3 regions of the Streptomyces sp. 3N207 genome follow, and region 2 is predicted to be linked to each of the others. Evidence: riboswitches for the same ligand, from Rfam matches in the RefSeq annotation. Region 2 holds a riboswitch; each other region holds the start of a gene.

Region 1 (7,749 bases), on a different contig from region 2:
CGCCGCCCGAGAGGCTGTGCCAGGGCTGATCGAGCCGGTCGGCCAGCCCGGTGTGTACGGCAGCCTCCAGCACGGCCGTCTCGTCCTCGGCCCGCTGCCCCGACCAGATGCCGCGGTGCGGGATGCGGCCGAGCCGTACGACATCGCCGACGGTCAGCTCCACGCCGGTCTCCGCATGCTGCTCGACGACGGCCACCCGACGGGCCACAGCGCGGCGCCCCAGCTCGCGCAGCGGTCTGCCGTCAAGGGTGACCACTCCCGAGGCGGTCGGCCGGATGCCCGCCAGCAGCCGCAACAGCGTGGACTTTCCCGAGCCGTTGGGCCCCAGCAGCCCCACCGTCTGGCCGGGCTGCGGATCCAGGCTCACCCCGTCGACGATCAGCCGCCCCCCTGCCTGCCAGGACACCGAGTGCGCACTCAGGCTCACAGCCCCGCACCTCCGCCTACGCCGTGCGCCCTGCCGCGCCGCCCCCGGTGCAGGATCACCACGAAGGCCGGCACCCCCAGCAGCGAGGTCGCCACTCCGACCGGCAGCTCACGCGGGTCCAGCAGGGTGCGCGCCGCGGTGTCGACCCACACCAGGAAGACCGCGCCCACCAGGGCCGTCACCGGCAGCAGCCGCCGGTGCGCCGGCCCGGTCAGCGCGCGGGCCGCGTGCGGCAGCACCAGCCCCACGAAGCCGATCGCGCCCGACGAGCTGACCAGTACCGCCGTCAGCAGCGCAGTGACCAGCAGCAGCGTCAGCCGCACCCGCCGCACCGGTACGCCCAGCGAGGCGGCGGCCTCCTGCCCGAAGGCGAAGGCGTCCAGCGCGTCGGCCCGCGCCAGGCACACCACCAGCGCCAGCCCCAACGCGCCCGCGCCCAGCGCCACCTCACCCCAGTCGGCCGAGCCCAGCGAGCCCAGCAGCCAGAACAGCACCCCGCGGGTCTGCTCGGCGTCGGCCGAGGTGAAGACGATCAGCGAGGTCAGCGCCGAGAACAGCTGCATTCCGGCGATGCCCGACAACAGCACCCGGTCCGTCGTACCGCCCGAGGTGTGCGCCAGCAGCAGCACCAGCCCGAACGAGAGTGCGGCGCCCGCGAAAGCGCCCGCCGACAACGAGAGGGCGCCGCCGCCCACGCCGAGCACCACCACGGCGACCGCCCCGGTGGAGGCGCCGGAGGAGACGCCCAGCACGAAGGGGTCGGCAAGCGGGTTGCGGAGCAGTGACTGGAGGACGGCGCCGCACAGCCCGAGGCCGGCGCCGCACAGTGCGGCCAGCAGGGCGCGGGGGAGGCGCAGTTCCAAGATGATGCCCTCGCGCAGTGGTGAGACCCCTGCATCGGCGCCGCCCAGTCCTTCTATGACGACCAGCCATACGTCGGTTACGCCGATACGGGCCTGCCCGGCGGTGATGGCCAGGGCCACTGACGCCGCGAGGGCGAGCGCGGCGACCACGCACAGGAGGGCTGCGCCCTGCCCGGTGCGGAGCGCTCCGCTGAGGGGGTGCCCCTGCCTGAAGTTTGCGGGGTGCGGCTTGCGTTGTGGCTGATCGCGCAGTTCCCCGCGCCCCTGACGGGGCGCGTCCGCGTCCCCCGGCTGTGCTTGGGCAGTCTGCGCCAGGGGCGCAGGGTGGGCAAGCGCAGCCCCCGTTGCCGGGTCGGCAGCAGCTTCGGAGCTCCCGCCAGCCCGTTCCCCCCTCACTTCGCCAGCCCCAAATCTCGCAGTCCCCTTGCCACCTTCTCCACTCCCTCCACCGTGCGGATCGAGGGATTCATCGCGGCGCCGGGCAGCAGGATGTAGCGCTTGTGGCGGACTGCCGTCATATGGCGGGTGACCGGGTCGGACTCCAGCTTCCGGATCTTGGCCTTCGCGGTCTCCGCGGTCTGGTTCTTGCGGGTCAGATCGCCCAGCACGATCACATCGGGGTCCCGGTCGGCGACCGTCTCCCAGCCGATCTGCGGCCACTCGTCGTGGGTGTCGTCGAAGACGTTCTTCGCGCCCACCGCGCGGGTGATGATGCCCGGCGCCCCGCAGCAGCCCGCCAGATACGGCGACTCGGAGTTGGCGAACCAGTACATGACGGAGGTGCCGCGCGCGTCGGTGCCCCGGGTGGCCTTCGCCACCCGCGCCTTGAGGCCGGCCACCAGCCGCTCGCCGCGCTTCGGCACGCCGAACGCCTTCGCCAGGTCGCGGATCTCGCCGTAGACGGTGCTCAGCTCCAGCCGGCTGCTGCGCGCTCCGTCGCCGTTGGAGCCGGACTTCTTGGCGCAGTCGGCGGGGGAGAGGTAGGTGGGCACCCCGAGGTCGGCGAACTTGCCGCGCGGGGCGACGCCGCCCTTGTCGAGGGTGGCGGAGAAGGAGGCGGTCACCAGGTCCGGGTCCTTGTCGAGCACCTTCTCCAGCGCGGGGTAACCGTCGGCCAGCCGCGGGACCTTCGCGTTCTCCTCACCGAGCCCCTTCATGACCGGGTCGGTCCAGGTGCCGGTGCCCGCCATCCGGTCGCCCAGCCCGAGAGCGAGCAGGATCTCGGTCGAGCCCTGGTCGAGGGAGACGGCCCGCCGCGGGGGCCGCTGGAGGGTGACGTCCTGCCCGCAGTTGTGCAGCGTACGGGGGTAACCGGGGGCCGCGCCCTTGCCGGACGCCTCCGTCGGGGAGTCCCCGCCGCAGCCGGCGGCGCCCAGGACGAGTGCCAGGGCGAGGCCCGGCACGAGTACGCGGATACGGCGCGGTCGGCGCATGGCCAGGGGTTCCTTCTCCGTCAGAGGCCCAGTCGCGGGGCCCGGCGTGCCACCGTGCCCGGGGCAGTCCGAGCGCGGGTGCCAGCAGGTTTTCGGGCTCGGGACTGTGGGAGCGTGCGCCTTCCCAGGGACGTACGTCCCCAGTGGCCTCGTGCACGCCCCAGTCCCACACCGCTGCGCGTCAGCTCCGGATTCGCACCGGATTCCCTGACCCGTTCAAGGGTTTGACTGGCCGCTGAAACGTACCACGCGGGCGGCATCCCGCAGGAACCGGGAGAAACGACAAAAGGGACCCCGAGGCTTTACCCGGCCCCGGGGTCCTGGGTGCCGCTCGTTCACACGCACCGGCCTGTTGATGGGCGGATCGTTCGGCGATGCCCTTGCGTGGAGCCACTCCACCACGGCGCAGCGTGGATGCGCCGGCTGGGTTCGAACCAGCGTCTCAAGGTCGTCACCGCCCCGGTTGCCGGACGATGAGCGGCGATACTGAGCTTGGAGCGAGAGGTTGAGACTGACGGGCACCCTGTGTTCAGGACAGGGCGACCCGGGGGGTCACACATCAGCTTCAGCTTCAGCTTTGCGCTCCTGGCGCACCCGGTGACCGAAGGTCGCTGAAACCCTGGCCCCGGGGGACCCCGGCCGCCACGTCGTCGAAACGTGCGCCGGGGTGTCTGTGGTGGTGAGATGCCTCCTGGCTGTCAGTCGAAGAGGTAGCCGAAGACGGCGTCCCCGACGCGCTTGTCGGTGACCTCGGTCCCGTTGGCCTCCTCACGGGCGAACTTCACCGCGGCCGCCAGCTTGTCCAGCCGCTCCAGCAGCTCGTTGACCCGTCGTGCGGGCAGGGCGCCGGAGTACTTGACCGTGGTCCAGTAGCCGACGGGGATGTCCTCGTAGTACACCTCGACCTGGGCCGGGTGCTTCTCCGTGGCCTCCGCCTTCACATGGTTGCGCGGCACCTTCTTGGTGCGCACCGTACGGACCTGCTCGGTCTTCCACCAGTCCGTGGAGGGGTCCTTCTCCCACGCCTCCGCGCCGTCCAGCACCGGCAGCTTCCGCAGGAAGGAGCCGAGCTCGCCCAGTTGCTTCTCCAGGAACAGCAGGTAGGAGACCGGCACTTCGGACAGGACGGTGCGTCCGTCGACGACGACGTCCGCACGAGCCGTGAGGTTCGCCCAGTCCTTCGTCGCCGTCACATCGAACAGCCGGGTGAGGATCTTCGCCGTTTCCTTCAGCACATCCTCGGCCTTGACCTGGACCCGCGTCGACTCCGGCGGAAGCTGCTCGCCCTCTTCGTCCTTGGGCTGGTACGTACGCGAGATACCGGCCAGCATCTGGGGCTTCGCCAGCCCGTGCTGTGCCTGCGCCAGGTCCTGGACCACCTTGGACTTGACGCCTTTCTCGACTGCGATGATCTGATTCAGCTTCGCCACGAACGCGAAGCTAGCAGTCCGATCCTCAGCCGTTCCAGGCATTTTGTTCGACGACTTCGTAACAGGCGGGGTCCCACGTCCGAGTGAAAATGGATGTTCGTCAGCTTGGGCCGGGTAGGCCAAGTCAGCTACCGATCCGACGAGCTGGGGGACAGTGACGTTGTCGCAACCCTTCGAACTGCCCGACTTCTATGTGCCCTACCCGGCCCGGCTCAACCCGCACGTCGACCAGGCCCGGACCCATTCACGGGAGTGGGCACGGGAGATGGGGATGCTGGAGGGCTCGGGGATCTGGGACACCGCCGACCTGGACGCGCACGACTACGCGCTGCTGTGCGCCTACACCCATCCCGACGCCGAAGCGGACGATCTGGCGCTGGTCACCGACTGGTACGTGTGGGTCTTCTTCTTCGACGACCACTTCCTGGAGGAGTTCAAGCGCACCCAGGACCGGGCGGGCGGCAAGGCGTATCTGGACCGGCTGCCGCTGTTCATGCCGCTGGAGGACGTCCCGGCGTCCCCGGTGCCCGAACCCACCAACCCCGTCGAGGCGGGCCTGGCCGACCTGTGGGCCAGAACGGTGCCGTCGATGTCGGCCGACTGGCGCGCGCGGTTCGCCGTCAGCACCGAGAACCTGCTCAACGAGTCGCTGTGGGAGCTCTCCAACATCAACATCGGGCGGGTGCCGAACCCGGTCGAGTACATCGAGATGCGGCGCAAGGTCGGCGGTGCGCCGTGGTCGGCCGGGCTGGTGGAGTTCGCGGCGCACGCCGAGGTGCCCGCCGCCGTTGCCGCCTCCCGCCCGCTGTGCGTACTGCGCGACACCTTCTCCGACGCCGTCCATCTGCGCAACGACCTGTTCTCGTACCAGCGTGAGACGCAGGACGAGGGCGAGCTGTCCAACGGCGTACTCGTCCTGGAGACGTTCCTGGAGTGCGGCACCCAGGAGGCCGCCGACGCCGTCAATGACCTGCTCACCTCCCGCCTCCAGCAGTTCGAGCACACCGCGCTGACCGAAGTGCCTGCGCTCTGCGCCGACAAGGGCCTGGACCCGGCCGCGTGTGCCGATATCGCCGCCTATACCAAGGGACTTCAGGACTGGCAGTCCGGTGGCCACGAGTGGCACATGCGCTCCAGCCGCTATATGAACGGCGGCGGAGCGGGCGGCACCGGCCCGGCGCGGCTGCCGTTCGTCCCGGCCGGTCTCGGCACCTCGGCGGCCGACGTGCTGCGCCCGCACGCCCGCGCGCAGCTGCGGCGCGCCCGCTTCTTCACCCACGTACCGCACGAGCGCACCGGGCCCTCCGTGCTGCCCGACTTCGAGATGCCGTTCGAGCACCGGCTCAGCCCGCACCTGGGCGGCGCCCGGGAGCGCGTCGTCAGCTGGGCCCACGGGATGGGACTGCTGGAGCCGCAGCCGGAAGTGCCCGGCGGCCGGCTGTGGGACGAGGAGCTGATGCGGGACTACGACCTGCCGCTGTGCGCCGCCGGACTGCACCCGGACGCGACGGCCGACGAGCTCGATCTGGCCTCCGCCTGGCTGGCCTGGGGCACCTGGGGCGACGACTACTATCCGGCCCGCTTCGGACGCACCCGCGATCTGGCGGGCGCCAAGGCGTGCACCGAGCGGCTGTCCCTCTTCATGCCCGTCGACGGTGAGCCGCCGCCTCCGGCCGGCCCGTTCGAGCGTTCACTGGCCGATCTGTGGGTCAGGACGGCGGGCCCGATGAGCCCCGGGAAGCGCCGTCGGTTCCGTACCGCCATCGAGATCATGGCCGAGAGCTGGCTGTGGGAGCTCGACAACCAGGCGCAGAACCGCATCCCCGACCCCGTCGACTACGTGGAGATGCGGCGGCGGACCTTCGGCTCGGACCTGACCATGAGCCTGTGCCGGCTCTCCCAGCCGGACACCATCCCGGAGGAGATCTACCGCAGCGGCCCGATGCAGTCGCTGGAGAACGCGGCTGCCGACTACGCCTGCCTGCTCAACGACGTCTTCTCGTACCAGAAGGAGATCGAGTTCGAGGGCGAGCTGCACAACGGGCTGCTGGTCGTCCGCGCCTTCTTCGACTGCGACTACCCGACGGCGCTGCGCATCGTCGACGACCTGATGAAGTCCAGGATGCGGCAGTTCCAGCATGTCGCCGCGCACGAGTTTCCCGTGCTCTACGACGACTTCGGGCTCGACGAGGCCGGGCGGGCGGCGTTGGACGGCTATGTGCGGGAGCTGGAGAACTGGATGGCGGGGATCCTGGTGTGGCACCGCGACTGCCGCCGCTACACGGAGGCGGATCTGCGCCGCCACTTCCTGCCTACGTGGCCGTTCGACGGGCCTGCGGGTCTGGGGACGTCGGCTGCGCGGCTGGGTCACTCTGCCGCGCGGCTGATGTCGCGGTAGCGGCACCGGCCGCGGTGCCGGGCTGCGGGGGTCGTGGTGTGCGGCTGCGCGAGCGGGAGACCGCCACCCCCGCCAGGCACAGCAGACCGCCCGCCAGTGCCAGTCGGCCGGGCACCTCGTCCAGGAAGAGCCAGGACATCAGGACGACGAGGAAGGGCACCACGTACGTGGTGGAGCCCATCCGGCCCGCGGTGGTGCGGGAGAGGGCGTAGGCCCAGGTGGAGAAGGCCAGCGCGGTGGGGAACACGCCCAGGTAGACGGTGTTGAGCGTGGCGGACAGCGGCGCGTCCGCCACCTGCGAGACCAGCTGACCGCTGAACGGCAGGCAGGCGACGAAGCCGATCAGGCAGCCGAACGTGGTGGCCTGGAGCGGGGAGGCGTGCCGCAGTGCGGGCTTCTGGCAGACGACCCCGAGGGCGTAGGTGACGGCTGCCAGCACGCACAGCGCCACCCCCAGCGGCGAGGAACCGTCGCCCTCGGAGACGGACAGGCCGACCACGACGGCGCCCGCGAAGGAGACCGCCATCCCGGCCAGCAGCCGGCTGGGGAAGCCCTCCTTGAGTAGCCAGCCGCCCAGCACCGCCATCAGGATGGGGCCGATGTTGACGACCATTGCGGCCGTGCCCGCGTCCACGAGGCGTTCACCCCAGTTGAGCGCGACCATGTAGCCGCCGAACCACAGGACCCCTGAGGCGGCGATGCCGGGCCAGGCGGCCTTGGGCGGGAGCCCTTCGCGCCGGATGAGCAGCACCGCACACAGCACCAGGGCACCGGCCCCGAGCCGTCCCAGCGCCAGGGCGCCCGGGGCGTAGTGTTCACCCGCGCTGCGTATGGAGACGAATGCCGAGGCCCACAGCACAACCGTGACTCCGGCTGCTGCCAGCGCTGTGGCCTCGGCGCGTCCCTTGCCTGCCGCCATGAGGGCTCCTTCATGGTTCACCGACCGCATATGCGAGTCAGGACCGTAGGCTACCCATACTCATGACGCCACTGGTTTTCCGGTGCTCCCTTCCGGACTGCTACGGCAGCAGGGAGCGCACCAGGCGGCAGGTGGTCGGCGACGGCGGGTGCACGCCGATGCGGTGCGCCGTCGCTCGGATGGTGTGATTGCGGGCCTGCGCGGCGGTGTAGACGCCGGTGTCGAGCAGGGCTATGGCGATCCGCATGGCCTTGAGGCGGCGGTTGTGTGTCTCGTACC
Region 2 (7,749 bases):
ACTGCGGCACCGCCTCGACGATCTCCGCGACCAGGCTCTGCTCGTGCGGCAGCGGCGCGGGGTGGGCCAGCGACCAGGCGTCGAAGAGTGCGACCCAGCCACGCAGCACGGCGCTGTCGTCACGGTCCCAGGCACGCAGCCGCCAGCCGGCGCGGGCGGTGTCCCCGTGGAGTTCGATCAGGCCGGCCAGCTTGGCCCGGTCCCAGTGCGTGCGCACCAGCGGGACGGTCATCCGCAGCGCTTCGGCCGCCTGTTCCGCCTCGGGCCCGGGCTGCGGGGAGCGGCCGGTCTCGGCAGCCCAATGGGCCACGCGGACGGCGTCTGCGAGGCAGGCACGCGCGTGCCGGGCAAGCTGGTCGCGGGGCAGCACACCGTCCGGGGGCGGTGGCGTCCTGGCGGAGCGCCTGGTCGTCACAGTGCGCCGGGCGGCGGCGACGGGCTGTCGGGGGACGAGGCGGAGCCGGTTGTCCCCCGGGGTACGGGACGTCGTCACAGGAGCAGTCTTCACGCTGTGCCGTTGAAACCCAAACCTGGGGTGCCGTTTCCGGTCGTCCGCCTTCTCCGGCCAGGTGTACGCGGGTGCTTGAAAAGGGCTCAGCGTGACGTTGCCTCACATGGTCGCCCGTATGGCGGCCTCACATGAAGGGCGTGATGAAGCGGCGCAGCTTCTCCTCGTAGCCGTGCGGGTCGGCGTTCCACATCGCGGCGTGCGGGGCGTGCGGGATCTTGTGGAGGGAGACGAGCTTCGGGCGGTGCGCGGCCAGTGCCCGGGAGCTGTCCCAGGAGGCGATGGTGTCCGCTGGGCCGTGCAGCAGCAGGGTGGGCACGGCCAGCTTCGCGGGGTCGACCAGCGCGGCGTCGCGCGTCTCGGGCAGTCCGGCCCGGCCCTGGACGGCGCGGACCACCAGCGGCAGCAGCGCACGGGGGGTGCCCCGGGAGACCGCCAGCGCCCGCACGGTGTGCGACCAGTCGAGCACCGGCGAGTCCAGCACCAGCCCTGCCACCCGGTCCCGCAGCGGGGAGTTGGCGGCGGCGTGCAGGGCCATGGTGGCGCCGCTGGACCAGCCGTGCAGGATCAGCCGCTGGGCGCCGTTCTGGACGGCGTAACGGATGGCGGCGTCCAGGTCCCGCCATTCGGAGTTGCCCAGGTGGCCGATGCCGTCGAGCGGCGGGGGCGCGCCGGCGTCGCCCCGGTAGGCGATGTCGAGCACCGGGACGCTGTAGCGCCGGTAGAACGGGAGCAGCGTCAGCGGGTGCTCGCGGGTGGCGCCGAGGCCGTGCACGGTGATGACCCAGGCGTTGCGGTCGCCGGGCACGAACCAGGCGGGCAGCGGCCCGAGTTCGCCGGGGATCTCGACGTCGGTGTACTCAGCACCGAGGGCCTCGCCGGGGTTGCCGACGTACACCTGCGGGGTGAGGCGGACGGTGGCACCGGCGCTGAGCCGGCCCCGGTCGATACGGCGCAGTTCCCGTACGACGGCGTGCGGACGGGGCTCTGCGGCCGTCGCCTCCTCCAGCACCGGCCCCACGACGGCGTGGACGCCGCACCCGGTCAGTCCGTAGACACCGGGCAGCCGGGCGGCAAGGGAGCGGGTGATGGCGATCCGGCCCTCGTCGTGGGAGTGCACGGTCAGCCGGGTGCCCTCGAACCCCGCGGTGGCCCTGCTGCCGCCGTCGCTCCGGGGGCGCGGCGGGCGCAGCGCTGCGTCGGCGGCGTACCGTCCGGCCGCCAGGGTGGCCGCGCCGGTACCGAGCACGGAGGTGGCGGCCAGTGCCGCGGTTCGCAGACGCATCGTTGTCAGTGTTGACACGATCGGGCGTGCGAAACCAGCGGGGCGGGCCGGGAGGGTGACACCCGGCCGGAGGAGCGGGGGCCTTGGCGGCGGGTCGTACCGGCGCGTCGGCCGGCACGCCAACTGACTTTGCGCCGCGTCGTGTTGACCTCCGGGAGACATCTGGTGTCGGCGCCGGGACGCGTCTTCCTTGGCCCCGAGGAGCGGCCGGGCCTACGGTGTGATCTGGCCCACACAACAGGCGTCAGGGGGCGACACTTCGATGCCTGCCTCAGTTCACCTTCCGTTCACTCGCCGTCTTTACGTTCACGACGTCATTGCCCCTCGAACTGATTGTGCCTGGTGAATGGAACACATCACGCTTCTCATCGGGATCGTGATCGTCACGGCCTTGGTGTTCGACTTCACGAACGGCTTCCACGACACGGCCAACGCCATGGCCACAACCATCTCCACCGGGGCACTGGCTCCTCGGGCGGCGGTGGCCATGTCCGCGGTCCTCAACCTCCTCGGGGCCTTTCTGTCCATCGAGGTGGCCAAGACCATATCTTCAGGAATCATCGATGAAGGTTCCGGCATCCAGCCCGAAGTGATCTTCGCGGGACTGGTGGGCGCGATCATCTGGAACCTGCTGACCTGGCTCGCCGGGCTCCCCTCCAGCTCCTCGCACGCGCTGATGGGCGGACTGATCGGCGCCACGCTCGCTGCCGTCGGCATGGGCGCGGTCAACGGCGACGTCGTCGTCATGAAGGTCCTCATCCCGGCGCTCGCCGCACCCCTGGTCGCCGGCATCGCCTCCGTGTGCGCCACCCGGCTGACCTACCGGGTCGCCCGGCACGCCGACGAGGAGCGGACCGCGAAGGGCTACCGCGCCGGGCAGATCACCTCGGCGGCGCTGGTCTCCCTCGCCCACGGCACCAACGACGCGCAGAAGACCATGGGTGTCATCACGCTGGCCCTGGTCACCGGCGGCGCCCTGGCGCCCGGCTCCGACCCGCCGGTGTGGGTGATCGCCTCCGCCGGGCTCGCCATCGCACTGGGCACCTACCTCGGCGGCTGGCGCATCATCCGCACGATGGGCAAGGGCATCACCGACATCCAGCCCCCGCAGGGCTTCGCAGCCCAGACCAGCGCGGCGGCCACCATCCTGGCCTCCTCGCACATCGGCTTCTCCCTCTCCACCACGCATGTGTGCTCCGGCGCCGTGATGGGTTCAGGGCTCGGCCGCAAGGGCGGCGTGGTCCGGTGGGGAACGGCGGGCCGCATGTTCATCGGCTGGGGGCTGACCCTCCCTGCAGCCGGCGGGGTCGCGGCCGGTGCTGCGCTGCTGGCCAAGCAGGGCGACTGGGGCGTCACGACAGTCGCCGTCCTCGCCGTCGTGCTCTGCGGCGCCATCTGGCTCCGCTCCCGGCGCGCGCCGGTGGACCACACCAACGTCAACGAGGTCGAGCCCGCCGTGGCCGCGCAGGCCGCGGAGATCCCGAGCCCGGCCGCTGAGCCGGAGCCGCAGCCCGAGTCCGAGCCCGCCGGGGTGGTCACCAACGCCATCCGGGCCGTCTCCCCGCCCCCGCCGCCGGCGGGAGTGAGCGCGGCCGGTGTTGCCGCGGAGGAGACGACGGCGGCCGAGCCCGCGCGTTCGACCGGCCGCCCCGCGTCGGCGAGCAGCTTCAGGTAAGCAGAAGGGACCACCGCATGAACATCGACTGGGCCTCACTCGGCCAGGTCTTCGGCGTCAGCCTGGCGGCGACGGTGGGACTCGTCGGCGTCTTCACCCTCGGCATCGTCGCCGGCTCCCCCCGCACCGCGGGCAACGCCCCCTCGTCGCTGGCGCGTACCGGCGCCTACGCCTGCTACGCCGTGTGTCTGGCGGCGGTGGCGTACGGCATCTACCTGATCGCGGCGTAGCCGTTGCACGGCGAGTGAGGGAGTCGCGCGCTGTGGTTGCGGAGCTCGATCCTTCCGCCGGACCCTCGCCGTTGTAGTGCCCGCCGTTGCGGCGGGAAGGGGTTCGGGGCTTCGCCTCCCACGCCCCCTGGCACTCCGCCGGGGTGTGGGGGCGGAGCCCCCACTCTTTCCCGCCGCAGCGGCGGGAAGCCACGACGGTGAGGGTCCGGCGGTGTCCGCGCGGCCGCAAGCACCACGTCCGGCTTGCCCACCGCAGGTCAAACGTGGTGGACTGCCGGGTGCCAAACGGCGGCATGGGGAGGAAGCCGGTGCGAATCCGGCGCGGTCCCGCCACTGTCACCGGGGAGCGCCTCCTCCAACGAAGCCACGGCCCACGCGGGCTGGAAGGCGGGGGCGGTGTGGATCCGGGAGCCAGGAGACTCTCGCCGCCGGTCGAGTCGAGCCAGGGCGAGGACCCTGAGTGAGGACACCGCCATGCGTGGCCCCGTCGCCATAGCCGTTGCTGCCGTATCTCCTGCTGCCTCCCCCTGGGAGCACCCCCGGGGACTCCCGCCGGGACGACTCCCGACTGCCGCCGTCATGGATGCGTGCGCCGGAACCGTCGTCTGATGCGGGCCCGTGACGTCCATGTCCGCGGCACTGTGCTGGGGTTCGCCGCCGACGCGCTGCTCGGTGATCCGCGGCGCGGCCACCCCGTCGCTGCCTTCGGGCGGGCGGCCGCGGCACTGGAGCGCCGGATGTGGCGCGACCACCGGGGTGCGGGAGCGCTCTATGTCGCCCTCTGCGCGGGGGGCGCCGTCGCCGCAGCGGGCGCGCTGAAGACGGTCGGTGCCGCACGCAGCCCCTCCCCCGCAGCGGGCCGTTCCCCGGTGCCCGGCATCGCGCTGACGGCCGCCACCGCGTGGGCCGTCCTCGGGGGTACGTCGCTGACCCGCGAGGCCCGGGCCGTGGGCGCCGCGCTGGAGGCGGGAGACCTGGGGCTGGCACGCGAACGGCTGCCCGCGCTGTGCGGACGCGACCCGCAGCGGCTGGACGCGCCCGCAGTGGCCCGCGCCGTGGTCGAGTCGGTCGCGGAGAACACCTCCGACGCCGTGGTGGGAGCACTGGTGTGGGGGGCGCTGGCGGGCGTACCCGGGCTGGTGGGCTTCCGCGCTGTCAACACACTGGACGCGATGGTCGGGCACACCTCCCCGCGGCACCGCCGGTTCGGCTGGGCCGCCGCGCGGCTGGACGACGTGGCGGGCTGGCCGGGGGCACGGCTGACCGCCGTACTGGCCGCGTTCGCCGGGCCGGACCCACGCGGTGCCGTACGCGCCTGGCGCGCCGACGCGCACCGCCACCCCAGCCCCAACGCGGGCCCCGTAGAGGCGTCGTTCGCGGGCGCACTGGGCGTGCGGCTGGGCGGGACGCTGTCGTACGGGGGGCGGGTGGAGCACCGGCCCGTCCTCAACGCGCCCGGCCGGGCCGTCCGCACGGCGGACATCGAGCGCGCTGTGCGGCTGTCGCGGCGGGTAGGACTGTTGGCGCTGGCCACAAGTTGTCTGGTGCGCACGGCAGTAGGCCGCTTCGGGCGTGGCCGCGGCGAGGGAGGGGTGCGATGAGCGCGCGTACGGGAGGCGGGCTGCTGGTCGCCGGGACGACCTCGGACGCCGGCAAGAGCGTGGTGACGGCGGGCATCTGCCGCTGGCTGGCCCGCAAGGGGCTGCGGGTGGCGCCGTTCAAGGCGCAGAACATGTCGCTGAACTCGTTCGTCACCCTCGACGGCGCCGAGATCGGCCGCGCGCAGGCCATGCAGGCGGCTGCCGCACGGGTCGAGCCGAGCGCGCTGATGAACCCGGTGCTGCTGAAGCCGGGCGGCGACCGCACCAGTCAGGTCGTACTGCTGGGTAAGGCGGTCGGCGAGATGTCGGCCCGGGGGTACTTCGGCCGCCACCCGGAGGGCAGCGGCGATGTACGGCACGGGGGGCGTGCGGAGCTGCTGGAGACCGTCGCGGGCTGTCTGGAGGAACTGCGGAGCACCCATGACGCGGTCATCTGCGAGGGCGCGGGCAGCCCCGCCGAGATCAATCTGCGGCGCAGCGACATCGTCAACATGGGGCTGGCACGCGCCTGTCGGCTACCGGTGCTGGTGGTCGGCGACATCGATCGCGGCGGGGTGTTCGCCTCGCTCTTCGGTACGACGGCACTGCTGGCACCCGAGGACCAGGCGCTGCTCGCGGGCTACCTGGTCAACAAGTTCCGCGGCGACGTCACGCTGCTGGAGCCCGGCCTGGAGATGCTGCACAGGCTGACGGGACGGCCCACGCTGGGCGTACTGCCGTTCCAGCACGGGCTGGGCATCGACGAGGAGGACGGGCTGAGGGTCTCGCTGCGCGGCACCGTACGCGAGTCCACTGTCGCGCCCCCCTACGGGGCCGATGTGCTGCGGGTCGCCGTGCTGCCGGTGCCGTTGATGTCCAACTTCACCGATGTGGACGCGCTGGCTGCCGAACCCGGTGTGGTGGTGCGGTTCTGCGACCGCCCGGAGGAACTGGCCGACGCCGACCTGGTGGTGGTGCCGGGCACCCGGGGCACGGTCAAGGCGCTGGAGTGGATACGCGAACGGGGCCTGGCCGGGGCGCTGGCGCGGCGTGCGGCCGAGGGGCGGCCCGTGCTGGGTGTCTGCGGCGGCTACCAACTGCTGGGCGAGCGTATCGAGGACGAGGTCGAGTCGCGCGCGGGTGTGGTGGACGGGCTCGGGCTGCTGCCGGTGCGGGTGCGGTTCGACCGGGACAAGACGCTGGCCCGGCCGCACGGGATCGCGCTGGGCGAGCCGGTGGAGGGCTACGAGATCCACCACGGGGTGGCGGATGTGCACGGTGGTGAGCCGTTCCTGAGCGGCCCCGAGGGTGCTCCGCTGGACGGCTGCCGGGTAGGGAGCGTGTGGGGCACCCACTGGCACGGCTCGCTGGAGTCGGACGGCTTCCGTCGCGCCTTTCTGCGCCAGGTGGCCGCCGACGCGGGCCGCGCCTTCGAACCGGCGCCCGACACTCGGTTCGCCGCACTGCGCGAGGAACAGCTCGACCGGCTGGGCGACCTGATCGAGGAGCACGCGGACACGGCGGCGCTGCTGCGGCTCATCGAGGACGGCGTGCCCAAGGGCCTGCCGTTCGTACCGCCGGGGGCGCCGTCGTGACCGGCCCGCAGTCCGCCGCCCTTGATACACCCAAGCCACTCGAAGGAGTGACCGTCGCGTGACCCCCTATCCCTTCACCGCCCTCGTCGGCCAGGCGGACCTCCAGCTCTCCCTGCTGCTGAACGCCGTCTCCCCCGCGATCGGCGGCGTCCTGGTACGGGGGGAGAAAGGAACGGCGAAGAGCACGGCCGTCAGAGCGCTCACAGCGCTGCTGCCCGGCGTCCAGGTCGTGCCGGGCTGCCGCTTCTCCTGTGACCCCGCCGCACCCGACCCCGCGTGCCCGGACGGCCCGCACGAGGGCGCCGGCGCTGCCGGGTCCCGCCCGGCCCGCATGGTGGAGCTGCCCGTCGGCGCCTCCGAGGACCGGCTGGTGGGCGCACTGGACATCGAGCGGGCGCTCTCGGAGGGCGTGAAGGCGTTCGAGCCGGGGCTGCTGGCGGACGCGCACCGGGGCGTGCTGTACGTGGACGAGGTCAACCTCCTGCACGACCACCTGGTGGACCTCCTGCTGGACGCCGCCGCCATGGGCGCCTCCTACGTGGAGCGCGAAGGCGTCTCCGTACGGCACGCCTCACGGTTCCTGCTGGTCGGCACGATGAACCCGGAAGAGGGCGAGCTGCGCCCGCAGTTGCTCGACCGGTTCGGGCTGACGGTCGAGGTGGCCGCCTCCCGCGAGACGGACGAGCGGGTGGAGGTCGTACGGCGGCGGCTCGCCTACGACGACGATCCGGAGGGCTTCGCGGCGCGCTGGGCGGACGACGAGCAGGAACTGCGCGAGCGGATTGCCGCAGCGCGGGAACTGCTGCCCCGGGTACGGCTCGGTGACGCGGCACTCCGGCAGATCGCCGCCACCTGCGCGGCGTTCGAGGTGGACGG
Region 3 (7,749 bases), on a different contig from region 2:
TCCGGAGCCGCCTGCAGCCGTGAGGTGTACACGATCTCCGTGAACCCGTCGGCCAGCCCGGCCAGCCCGGCGACGGCCACGAGTACGAGGGGCGCCGGACCGGTGAAGGCCAGCACGAAGGAGAGCGACATCACGCAGGTGCCCACCGCGAAGGCATACGCGCCCCACCGGCCCTCCGACCACGACGCGTGCCGCCGCTTCAGTAACTGGTGGGCCAGGAAAGTGCCCACCGCCCAGGAGGCCCAGAACTGCGTCATGAACATGGCCGGGTCCCCCGGCGACTCCACCTCGGCCACCATGGGAAGAGCCACGTTGTGTGACGAAGAGGCGAGCGCGTCGACGCCCCGCAGCAGGACCATGCCGAGCAGCAGGGCGGGCACCGCGCTCAGCACCTGCCGCAGAGATGCGGCTCCCGGCTTCGGCACGGTCTGCGGAGCCGACCGGTCTTCCTCCATACGGGGCCGCAGCAGCGACAACGCCACCGCGGACACCAGGAAACTGGCCGCGTTCACGGCGAACGCGGCGCTGTGGCCTGCCAATTCGATGACCGGGGCGGCCGAAGCGAAACCCGCCACGGTGGCAAGAGAACGAGCCGTAGCCAACTGCCCGTTGGCCCGAACCCGCGCCTCCTGCCCCACAATCACCGGGACCGCGCTGCGCAGTCCGACGGTGAAGAACGTGTTTCCGGCACCGAGCACCACCACGACGACAGCCAGCAGCCACACCGGAGCCGACCCCGTCGCACACAGCGCGAGAACCACCATGGCCGCCGCCTGGACGAGATCCGCACCGATCATCAGGACTCTGCGCCCCACCCTGCCCGCCAGCGCCCCGGCCCCCAGCCCCGCCAGCACACCCGCGAACAACCGCAGCGCCATGAGCAGGCCCAGACCGAGACCGCTCCCCGTGACCTCGTAGGTGAACAGGCTCAACGCGATCAGATTGAGAAAATTGCCGTAGACGGACACCGCATACGCGCCCACAAGAGCGCGCACACGCCAATGCAGGTGACTCAATCCAGACTCCTCGCATGTAGGGCGTGAGCCGAATACGCGGCAGTGCAAAGGGAGTTGGGCGATACGCGGAGGCTACCGCGAGCCCGGCGTTCTGCCGCCGATGCTCATGGAATTGTTCACATCCGAACCACTGCGGCATGGGGGTGGTGAGCGTGGCTGTATCGCCATCGATCGGCGCCGCGTACGGGGTGAATCACACCCGGCCTCATCATCACCCTGAGTCACCGTCAGGCTACGGTCGGGTGCACGCATCCAAGGGCTGATCGCCTCAGGCATCCATGCCTTATGGTCGAACGGACGGTCGTCGCAAATGCTAGGAGCGCGCGTGAGTGTGGAGTCCGCCGATACGGTGCTGACCGGGGTACGGAATTTCCGGGACGTCGGGGGTCTGCCGACGGTGGACGGGCGCCGAGTGCGGCGCGGGATGCTCTTCCGCAGCGGGCACCTGGCACACGCGACGCCGGAGGACGCCGCCTTCCTCGGCGAGCTCGAACTGCACACGGTCTTCGACTTCCGCAACTCCACCGACCAGGCGCTCGACGGCCCCGACATCGAGCTTCCGGGCGTCCGCAACGTCAATCTCCCGCTCTCCGACCCGGCCGACGGGGCCGAGTTCTGGCGGCTGGTGCGGGACGGCGAGCTGGACCAGCTGCGGGCGATACTCGGGGACGGCCTCGCCGCCCAGCGGATGACCGACTCCTACCGCACCATGATCCGCGAGCGCACCGCCGAGCACAGCCGCATCCTGCATGCCCTCGCCGAGGACAGCGTGCCCGCCCTGATGCACTGCGCCGCGGGCAAGGACCGGGCCGGTCTGTCGATCGCCGTCACGCTGCTGGCGCTCGGCGTCGAGCGGGCCGCCATCGAGGAGGACTACCTCCAGTCCAACCAGCCGCACCGGCGCTACAAGATCTACCGCAGCAGCAAGTCCAAGGCCGGAATGTCCCCCGAGGTCCTGGAACTCCTCGCCCCTCTCTTCGACGCCCGCGCCGCCTACCTCCACGCGGCCTTCGCCACCATCGACGAGACCTGGGGCGACGCGGACACCTATTTGACGGAGGCCCTCAAAGTCTCCCCCGCCACCCGCACCAGGCTGCAGTCCCGCCTGCTGGAACCCTGAGCCAACTAGCTTGTGGGCAGGCGTTCCGCAACGGGCGGAACGGGTGGGCACAAGCGGCCGCACCCGCGCGACGGCCGCACCCCGCACCCCGCAGCGGGCGCCCCTCGGGTGCGGCCCGGTGGCCGGTGCTGCGCTTGCCCACCCTGCGCCCTGGGGGCACCTCCCGGCCGGAGGCTGGGGGAGCAGACTGCCCAAGCGCAGCAGGGGGCGACCCCGCACGGGAATCGCGGGCCAGCCCTCCCGCGACGGCCCCCCAGCTATGCTGGGCCGCGCAGCTGGTTCGCCCCGTCCGCCAGACGGGAGGCGTCGTAAGAGGGAACCCGGTGCAAATCCGGGACTGCCCCGCAGCGGTGAGTGGGAACGACCGCCGTCATACGCACTGGACCGACGGTCCGGGAAGCGACGGCCAGTAGGTGCCCGCCGGGAGACCGGCAGGCGCGCCCGCGAGTCCGAAGACCTGCCCGCTGCCCGTACGCGTCCACACGCGTACGGTCCTCCCGGAGACCTCGAGGGCGGGTCGGAGAGCACAGCGCACAAGGCGGCGGACACCAGCCACGCGTCGGCTCCGTCTTCCGTGCGGTCTCCCCCTTCGCATCCTCGTCCCGTTCTTCCGGGAGCGCTGGAGACATCTCGCGAAGGAGAGTTGCGTGACAGCGACAGCAGCGAACCCGGCCACCACTCCCCCGCCCGCACCGGTGCGTGCCACGGTGCACGGCTATCCCCGCCAGGGGCCGAACCGCGAACTGAAGAAGGCGATCGAGGGCTACTGGAAGGGCCGCGTCACCGCCGAGGCCCTGCACTCCACGGCCGCCGGACTGCGCAGCGCCAACTGGCGGCAGCTGGCGGAGGCGGGCATCCACGAGGTGCCCACCGGAGATTTCTCGTACTACGACCACATGCTGGACACCACCGTCATGGTCGGCGCCCTCCCCGAGCGGCACCGGGAGGCCGTGGCGGCGGACCCGTTGGCCGGGTACTTCGCCATGGCCCGCGGCACGCAGGACGCCGCGCCGCTGGAGATGACCAAGTGGTTCGACACCAACTACCACTACCTGGTGCCCGAGCTCGGACCGGGCACGGTCTTCCGCGCTGACGCGAGCAAGCAGACCGCCGAGCTGAAGGAAGCCCTCGCGCTGGGCCTGAGGGCGGCCCGGCCGGTGCTCGTCGGGCCCGTCACCTACCTTCTGCTGGCCAAACCGGCGCCGGGCGTCGCCCCCGACTTCGAGCCGCTGACACTGCTGGAGCGGCTGCTGCCGGTCTACGCCGAAGTGCTCGCCGACCTGCGCGCCGCGGGCGCCCAGTGGGTGCAGCTTGACGAGCCCGCGCTGGTGCAGGACCGTACGCCTGCCGAGCTGGAGGCGGCAGCACAGGCATACCGAGCGGTCGGTACGCTCAGCGACCGGCCCCGCCTGCTGGTCGCCTCCTACTTCGACCGGCTCGGCGAGGCGCTGCCGGTGCTGGCGAAGGCACCCGTGGAGGGCCTGGCGCTGGACTTCACGGGCCCGGCCGCCGGCAACCTGGACGCGCTCGCCGCGGTCGGCGGGCTGCCCGGGAAGCGGCTGGTCGCGGGCGTGATCGACGGCCGCAATGTGTGGATCAACGACTACGAGCGGTCCATCGCCACCCTCGCCACTCTGCTGGGCCTCGCCGAGCGGGTGGATGTGGCGGCCTCCTGCTCGCTGCTGCACGTGCCGCTGGACGCCCGCGCCGAGCGCCATATCGACCCGCAGGTGGCCCGCTGGCTGGCGTTCGCGCGGCAGAAGGCGGCCGAGGCGGTCACGCTGGCGCGCGGGCTGTCCGAGGGGACCGGCGCGATCGGCGCCGAGCTCGCCGCCAACCGCGCCGATCTGGCCTCCCGTGCGGCCTCACCGCTCACGCACGACAAGACCGTACGGGCCCGCTCAGCCGCCGTAGCCGACGCGGACACCCGGCGGGCGCTGCCGTACGCACAGCGCACGGCGGCGCAGCGCACCCGGCTCGGTCTGCCGCCGCTGCCGACCACCACCATCGGGTCGTTCCCGCAGACGGCCGAGCTGCGTGCGGCCCGTGCCGACCTGCGGGCCGGCCGGATCGACGAGGCCGCCTACGAGGAGCGGATCGCGGCCGAGATCCGCGAGGTGGTCGGCTTCCAGGAGCGCGCCGGGCTCGATGTGCTGGTGCACGGTGAGCCCGAACGCAACGACATGGTGCAGTACTTCGCCGAACAGCTCACCGGCTACCTCGCCACCCGGCACGGCTGGGTCCAGTCGTACGGCACCCGCTATGTGCGCCCGCCGATCCTCGCGGGCGACGTCGCGCGCCGGCGGCCGTTGTCGGTCCGCTGGACGCGGTACGCCCAGTCGCTGACCTCCCGCCCGGTCAAGGGCATGCTCACCGGCCCGGTGACCATGCTCGCCTGGTCGTTCGTACGGGACGACCAGCCGGTGTCCGAGACGGCGCGCCAGGTGGCCCTGGCGCTGCGCGACGAGGTCTGCGAGCTGGAGGCCGCGGGGACCGCCGTCATTCAGGTCGACGAGCCGGCCCTGCGCGAGACGCTGCCGCTGCGCACCGCCGACCGGCCCGGTTATCTGGCGTGGGCGACGGCGGCGTTCCGGCTCACCACCAGCGGTGTGCGCCCGGACACCCAGATCCACACCCATATGTGCTACGCGGAGTTCGGCGACATCATCGAAGCGATAGCCGCCCTGGACGCCGATGTCATCAGCCTGGAGGCCGCCCGCTCCCATATGCAGGTCGCGGACGAACTGGCCGGCCACGGCTACCCGCGTGAGGCGGGCCCCGGTGTGTACGACATCCACTCACCGCGGGTCCCGGGAGCCGAGGAAATGGCGGCGCTCCTCCGCAAGGGCCTGGAGGCCATCCCGGCCGAACGGCTCTGGGTCAACCCTGACTGCGGCCTGAAGACCCGCGGCTGGACCGAAACCAGGGCCTCACTGGAAAACCTGGTGACCGCGGCCCGCACGGTGCGGAAGGAACTCCCCCGCCAGAGCTGATCCCCTGCTCTGCTGGCGCAGTTCCCCGCGCCCCGAAGGGGCGCGGGGAACTGCGCGACCAGCCACGAACAACCCGCAGCCCGCAACCGACCGCCAGGGGCAGCCCCCTCAGCGATGGGCCACCGCTTGGCGGACCAGCGTGCGCCCGAAGTCCCACATGAGGCCGCCACCACTGTGCGCATCGTCCATGACCTGGGTGAACGCGTCCACAAAGCGGTCCACTTCCTCCTCGCCGATCACCAGCGGCGGGATCAGCTTGATGACCTCCAGATGGTCCCCGGAGACCTGGGTGAGGATGCGGTGCTTCTGCAACAGCGGGACCACGACCATCTGCGCGAACAGCCCCTTGCGCGCGGCCTGGAGCATCGCCCAGCGGCTGCGCAGCTTCAGCGACCGGGGCCTGCCGAACTCGATGCCGATCATCAGCCCGCGGCCGCGCACCTCGTGCAGCAGCTCGTAGCTGTCCACGAGCGCCGCGAGCCGGGTGCGCAGCAGATCGCCGGTACGGCGGGCGCTCTCGGTGAGGCGTTCGTCGTCCATGACGGCGAGGGTGGCCAGGCCCGCCGCCATGGCCTGCGCGTTGGAGCCGAAGCTGGCGGAGTGGACGAGTACCCGGTCCATGGACGAGTAGACCTTCTTGAAGATCCACTCCTTGCCGAGCGTCGCACCGACCGGGACGTAGCCGCCGGAGAGCGACTTGGCCACACACACCAGATCGGGGTCGACGTCCTTCTCGTACTGGTAGGCGAAGAAGTCGCCGGTGCGGCCCAGCCCCGTCTGCACCTCGTCGGCGATCAGCAGCGCCCCGTACTTGTGCAGCAGTTCGCGGGCAGCGCGCAGATAGCCGGGCGGGGCCGCGTGCACGCCCTTGCCCTGGATGGGCTCGACGACCAGCGCGGCCACGTCCTTCTTGCGCAACTCCCGCTCCAGCGCGGCCAGGTCGCCCAGCGGAACGGGGGTGTCGGGCAGCAGCGGTGCGAACCCGTCGCGGAAGCCGTCCTCGCCGTTGACGGAGAGCGAACCGGTGGTCAGCCCGTGGAAGGCGTGGGCGCAGTACAGCACTCTGGGCCTGCCGGTGGCGTAGCGGGCGAACTTGAGCGCGGTCTCCACGGCCTCGGTGCCGCTGTTGCCGAAGAAGACCCGGTCGAGCCCGGGCGCGTACGAGAGGAGTTTCTCGGCCAGCAGCCCGGGCAGCGGCTGGCAGTCGAAGCGGGTGAGGTCGGCCAGCTGCGCGTCCAGCACATCGTGCAGCGCCTGCCGTACGACGGGATGGTGGCGGCCCACTCCCATGACGCCGAACCCGGCGAGCATGTCGAGATAGTCGTTGCCCTCGGCGTCGTAGAAGTAGGCGCCCTCGGCACGCTCGTAGACCTTGTCGAAGCCGATGGTGTGCAGCATGCGCGGCAGCTGGTGGTTGAGATGGCGCATGTGCAGCTCGTAGCGCTCGGCGCTCCGCTCGGCCAGCAGCTTCGTCAGGTCGAAGCCGGTCACGCCATACTCCCCTCACCCGTGCGCGCCACGCCCACCCGTGCCGCGCCCCGCCGGCCGCTCCCCCGCTCCAGCTCCCGGTGGGCGCGCCGGGCCCGGTCGCGCTTCTCCAGCTGCTCTTCGGACAGTGCGTCGAGGTCGCGTGGCCCGTCGATGGACTCCAGCAAGGACATGGTCGGCCCCCCTGCTCCGGCGAATTGTCAGTGTGACGCGCTGCCTGCAGTCTCGCGGGCAGCGCGCAGGGACTCCCTGAGGGAGCCCATGGTGGCCAGCACAGCGGTCGGCTCGTATCCGCAGTGCGCCATGCAGTTGGCGCAGCGGGGGTCCTTGCCGCGGCCGTACTTCTCCCAGTCCGTCTCCTCGACCAGCTCCCGGTAGGTGGGCACATAGCCGTCGCTCATCAGATAGCAGGGGCGCTGCCAGCCGAAGAGGGAGTAGTTGGGGATGGCCCAGGCGGTGCAGTCGAAGTCGGCCTTGCCCTCCAGGAAGTCGAGGAAAAGCGGGCTGTGGTTGAGCCGCCACCGCTCCCTGTTGCCCCCGGCGAACGCCTTCTTGAACAGCTCCCTGGTCTGCTCGACGCCGAGGAAGTGCTCCTGGTCGGGTGCCTTTTCGTAGGCGTAGGCGGGCGAGACCATCATCTCGTCCACCTTCAGTTCGTCGTTGAGGTAGTTGAGTACCTCGATGACGGTCTGCGCGGTGTCGGTGTTGAAGAAGGTGGAGTTCGTGGTGACGCGGAATCCGCGTCGCTTGGCCTCCTTCATCGCCGCGACCGCCTCGTCGAACACGCCCTCCTTCGCCACGGATTCGTCGTGCCGCTCACGAAGGCCGTCGATGTGCACAGCGAACGCGAAATAGGGAGAAGGCTTGAACTCGTCCAGCTTCTTGCGGAGCAGCATGGCATTGGTACAGAGAAAAACGTATTTCCGCCGGGCAACCAGCTGCCGCACGATTTCCCCGATCTGCGGGTGCATCAGCGGCTCGCCGCCCGCGATGGAGACCATCGGCGCCCCGGACTCCAGTACGGCCCCCACCGCCTGCGCCACCGGCATCCGCTGCTTGAGCACCCCGGCCGGGTGCTGGATCTTTCCGCAGCCCTCGCACTTGAGATTGCACGCGAAGAGCGGCTCGAGCT

Evidence for each region. Region 2 has a riboswitch for cobalamin ahead of ACTWP9_RS15345 (cobalamin biosynthesis protein). Riboswitches for the same ligand answer to the same signal wherever they lie in the genome.
Region 1: another riboswitch for cobalamin. It lies ahead of ACTWP9_RS17895 (ABC transporter substrate-binding protein); the one in region 2 lies ahead of ACTWP9_RS15345 (cobalamin biosynthesis protein).
Region 3: another riboswitch for cobalamin. It lies ahead of metE (5-methyltetrahydropteroyltriglutamate--homocysteine S-methyltransferase); the one in region 2 lies ahead of ACTWP9_RS15345 (cobalamin biosynthesis protein).

Annotation. Positions count from the first base shown of each region.
Region 1 is NZ_JBQQBV010000010.1:200,050-207,798, reverse strand. It holds gene ACTWP9_RS17905 (ABC transporter ATP-binding protein) at 1-427, opposite strand, end outside; gene ACTWP9_RS17900 (FecCD family ABC transporter permease) at 424-1,440, opposite strand; gene ACTWP9_RS17895 (ABC transporter substrate-binding protein) at 1,683-2,723, opposite strand; cobalamin riboswitch at 2,790-2,971, opposite strand; gene ACTWP9_RS17890 (DUF7873 family protein) at 3,422-4,153, opposite strand; gene ACTWP9_RS17885 (terpene synthase family protein) at 4,314-6,551, shown strand; gene ACTWP9_RS17880 (DMT family transporter) at 6,466-7,470, opposite strand; gene ACTWP9_RS17875 (hypothetical protein) at 7,571-7,749, opposite strand, start outside.
Region 2 is NZ_JBQQBV010000008.1:251,963-259,711, reverse strand. It holds gene ACTWP9_RS15365 (hypothetical protein) at 1-493, opposite strand, end outside; gene ACTWP9_RS15360 (alpha/beta hydrolase) at 636-1,793, opposite strand; gene ACTWP9_RS15355 (inorganic phosphate transporter) at 2,140-3,468, shown strand; gene ACTWP9_RS15350 (hypothetical protein) at 3,486-3,698, shown strand; cobalamin riboswitch at 3,998-4,119, shown strand; gene ACTWP9_RS15345 (cobalamin biosynthesis protein) at 4,307-5,299, shown strand; gene ACTWP9_RS15340 (cobyric acid synthase) at 5,296-6,873, shown strand; gene ACTWP9_RS15335 (putative cobaltochelatase) at 6,932-7,749, shown strand, end outside.
Region 3 is NZ_JBQQBV010000002.1:476,015-483,763, reverse strand. It holds gene ACTWP9_RS04910 (MFS transporter) at 1-1,016, opposite strand, end outside; gene ACTWP9_RS04905 (tyrosine-protein phosphatase) at 1,327-2,136, shown strand; cobalamin riboswitch at 2,396-2,615, shown strand; gene metE (5-methyltetrahydropteroyltriglutamate--homocysteine S-methyltransferase) at 2,784-5,129, shown strand; gene ACTWP9_RS04895 (aspartate aminotransferase family protein) at 5,238-6,620, opposite strand; gene ACTWP9_RS04890 (hypothetical protein) at 6,617-6,790, opposite strand; gene hpnH (adenosyl-hopene transferase HpnH) at 6,818-7,749, opposite strand, start outside.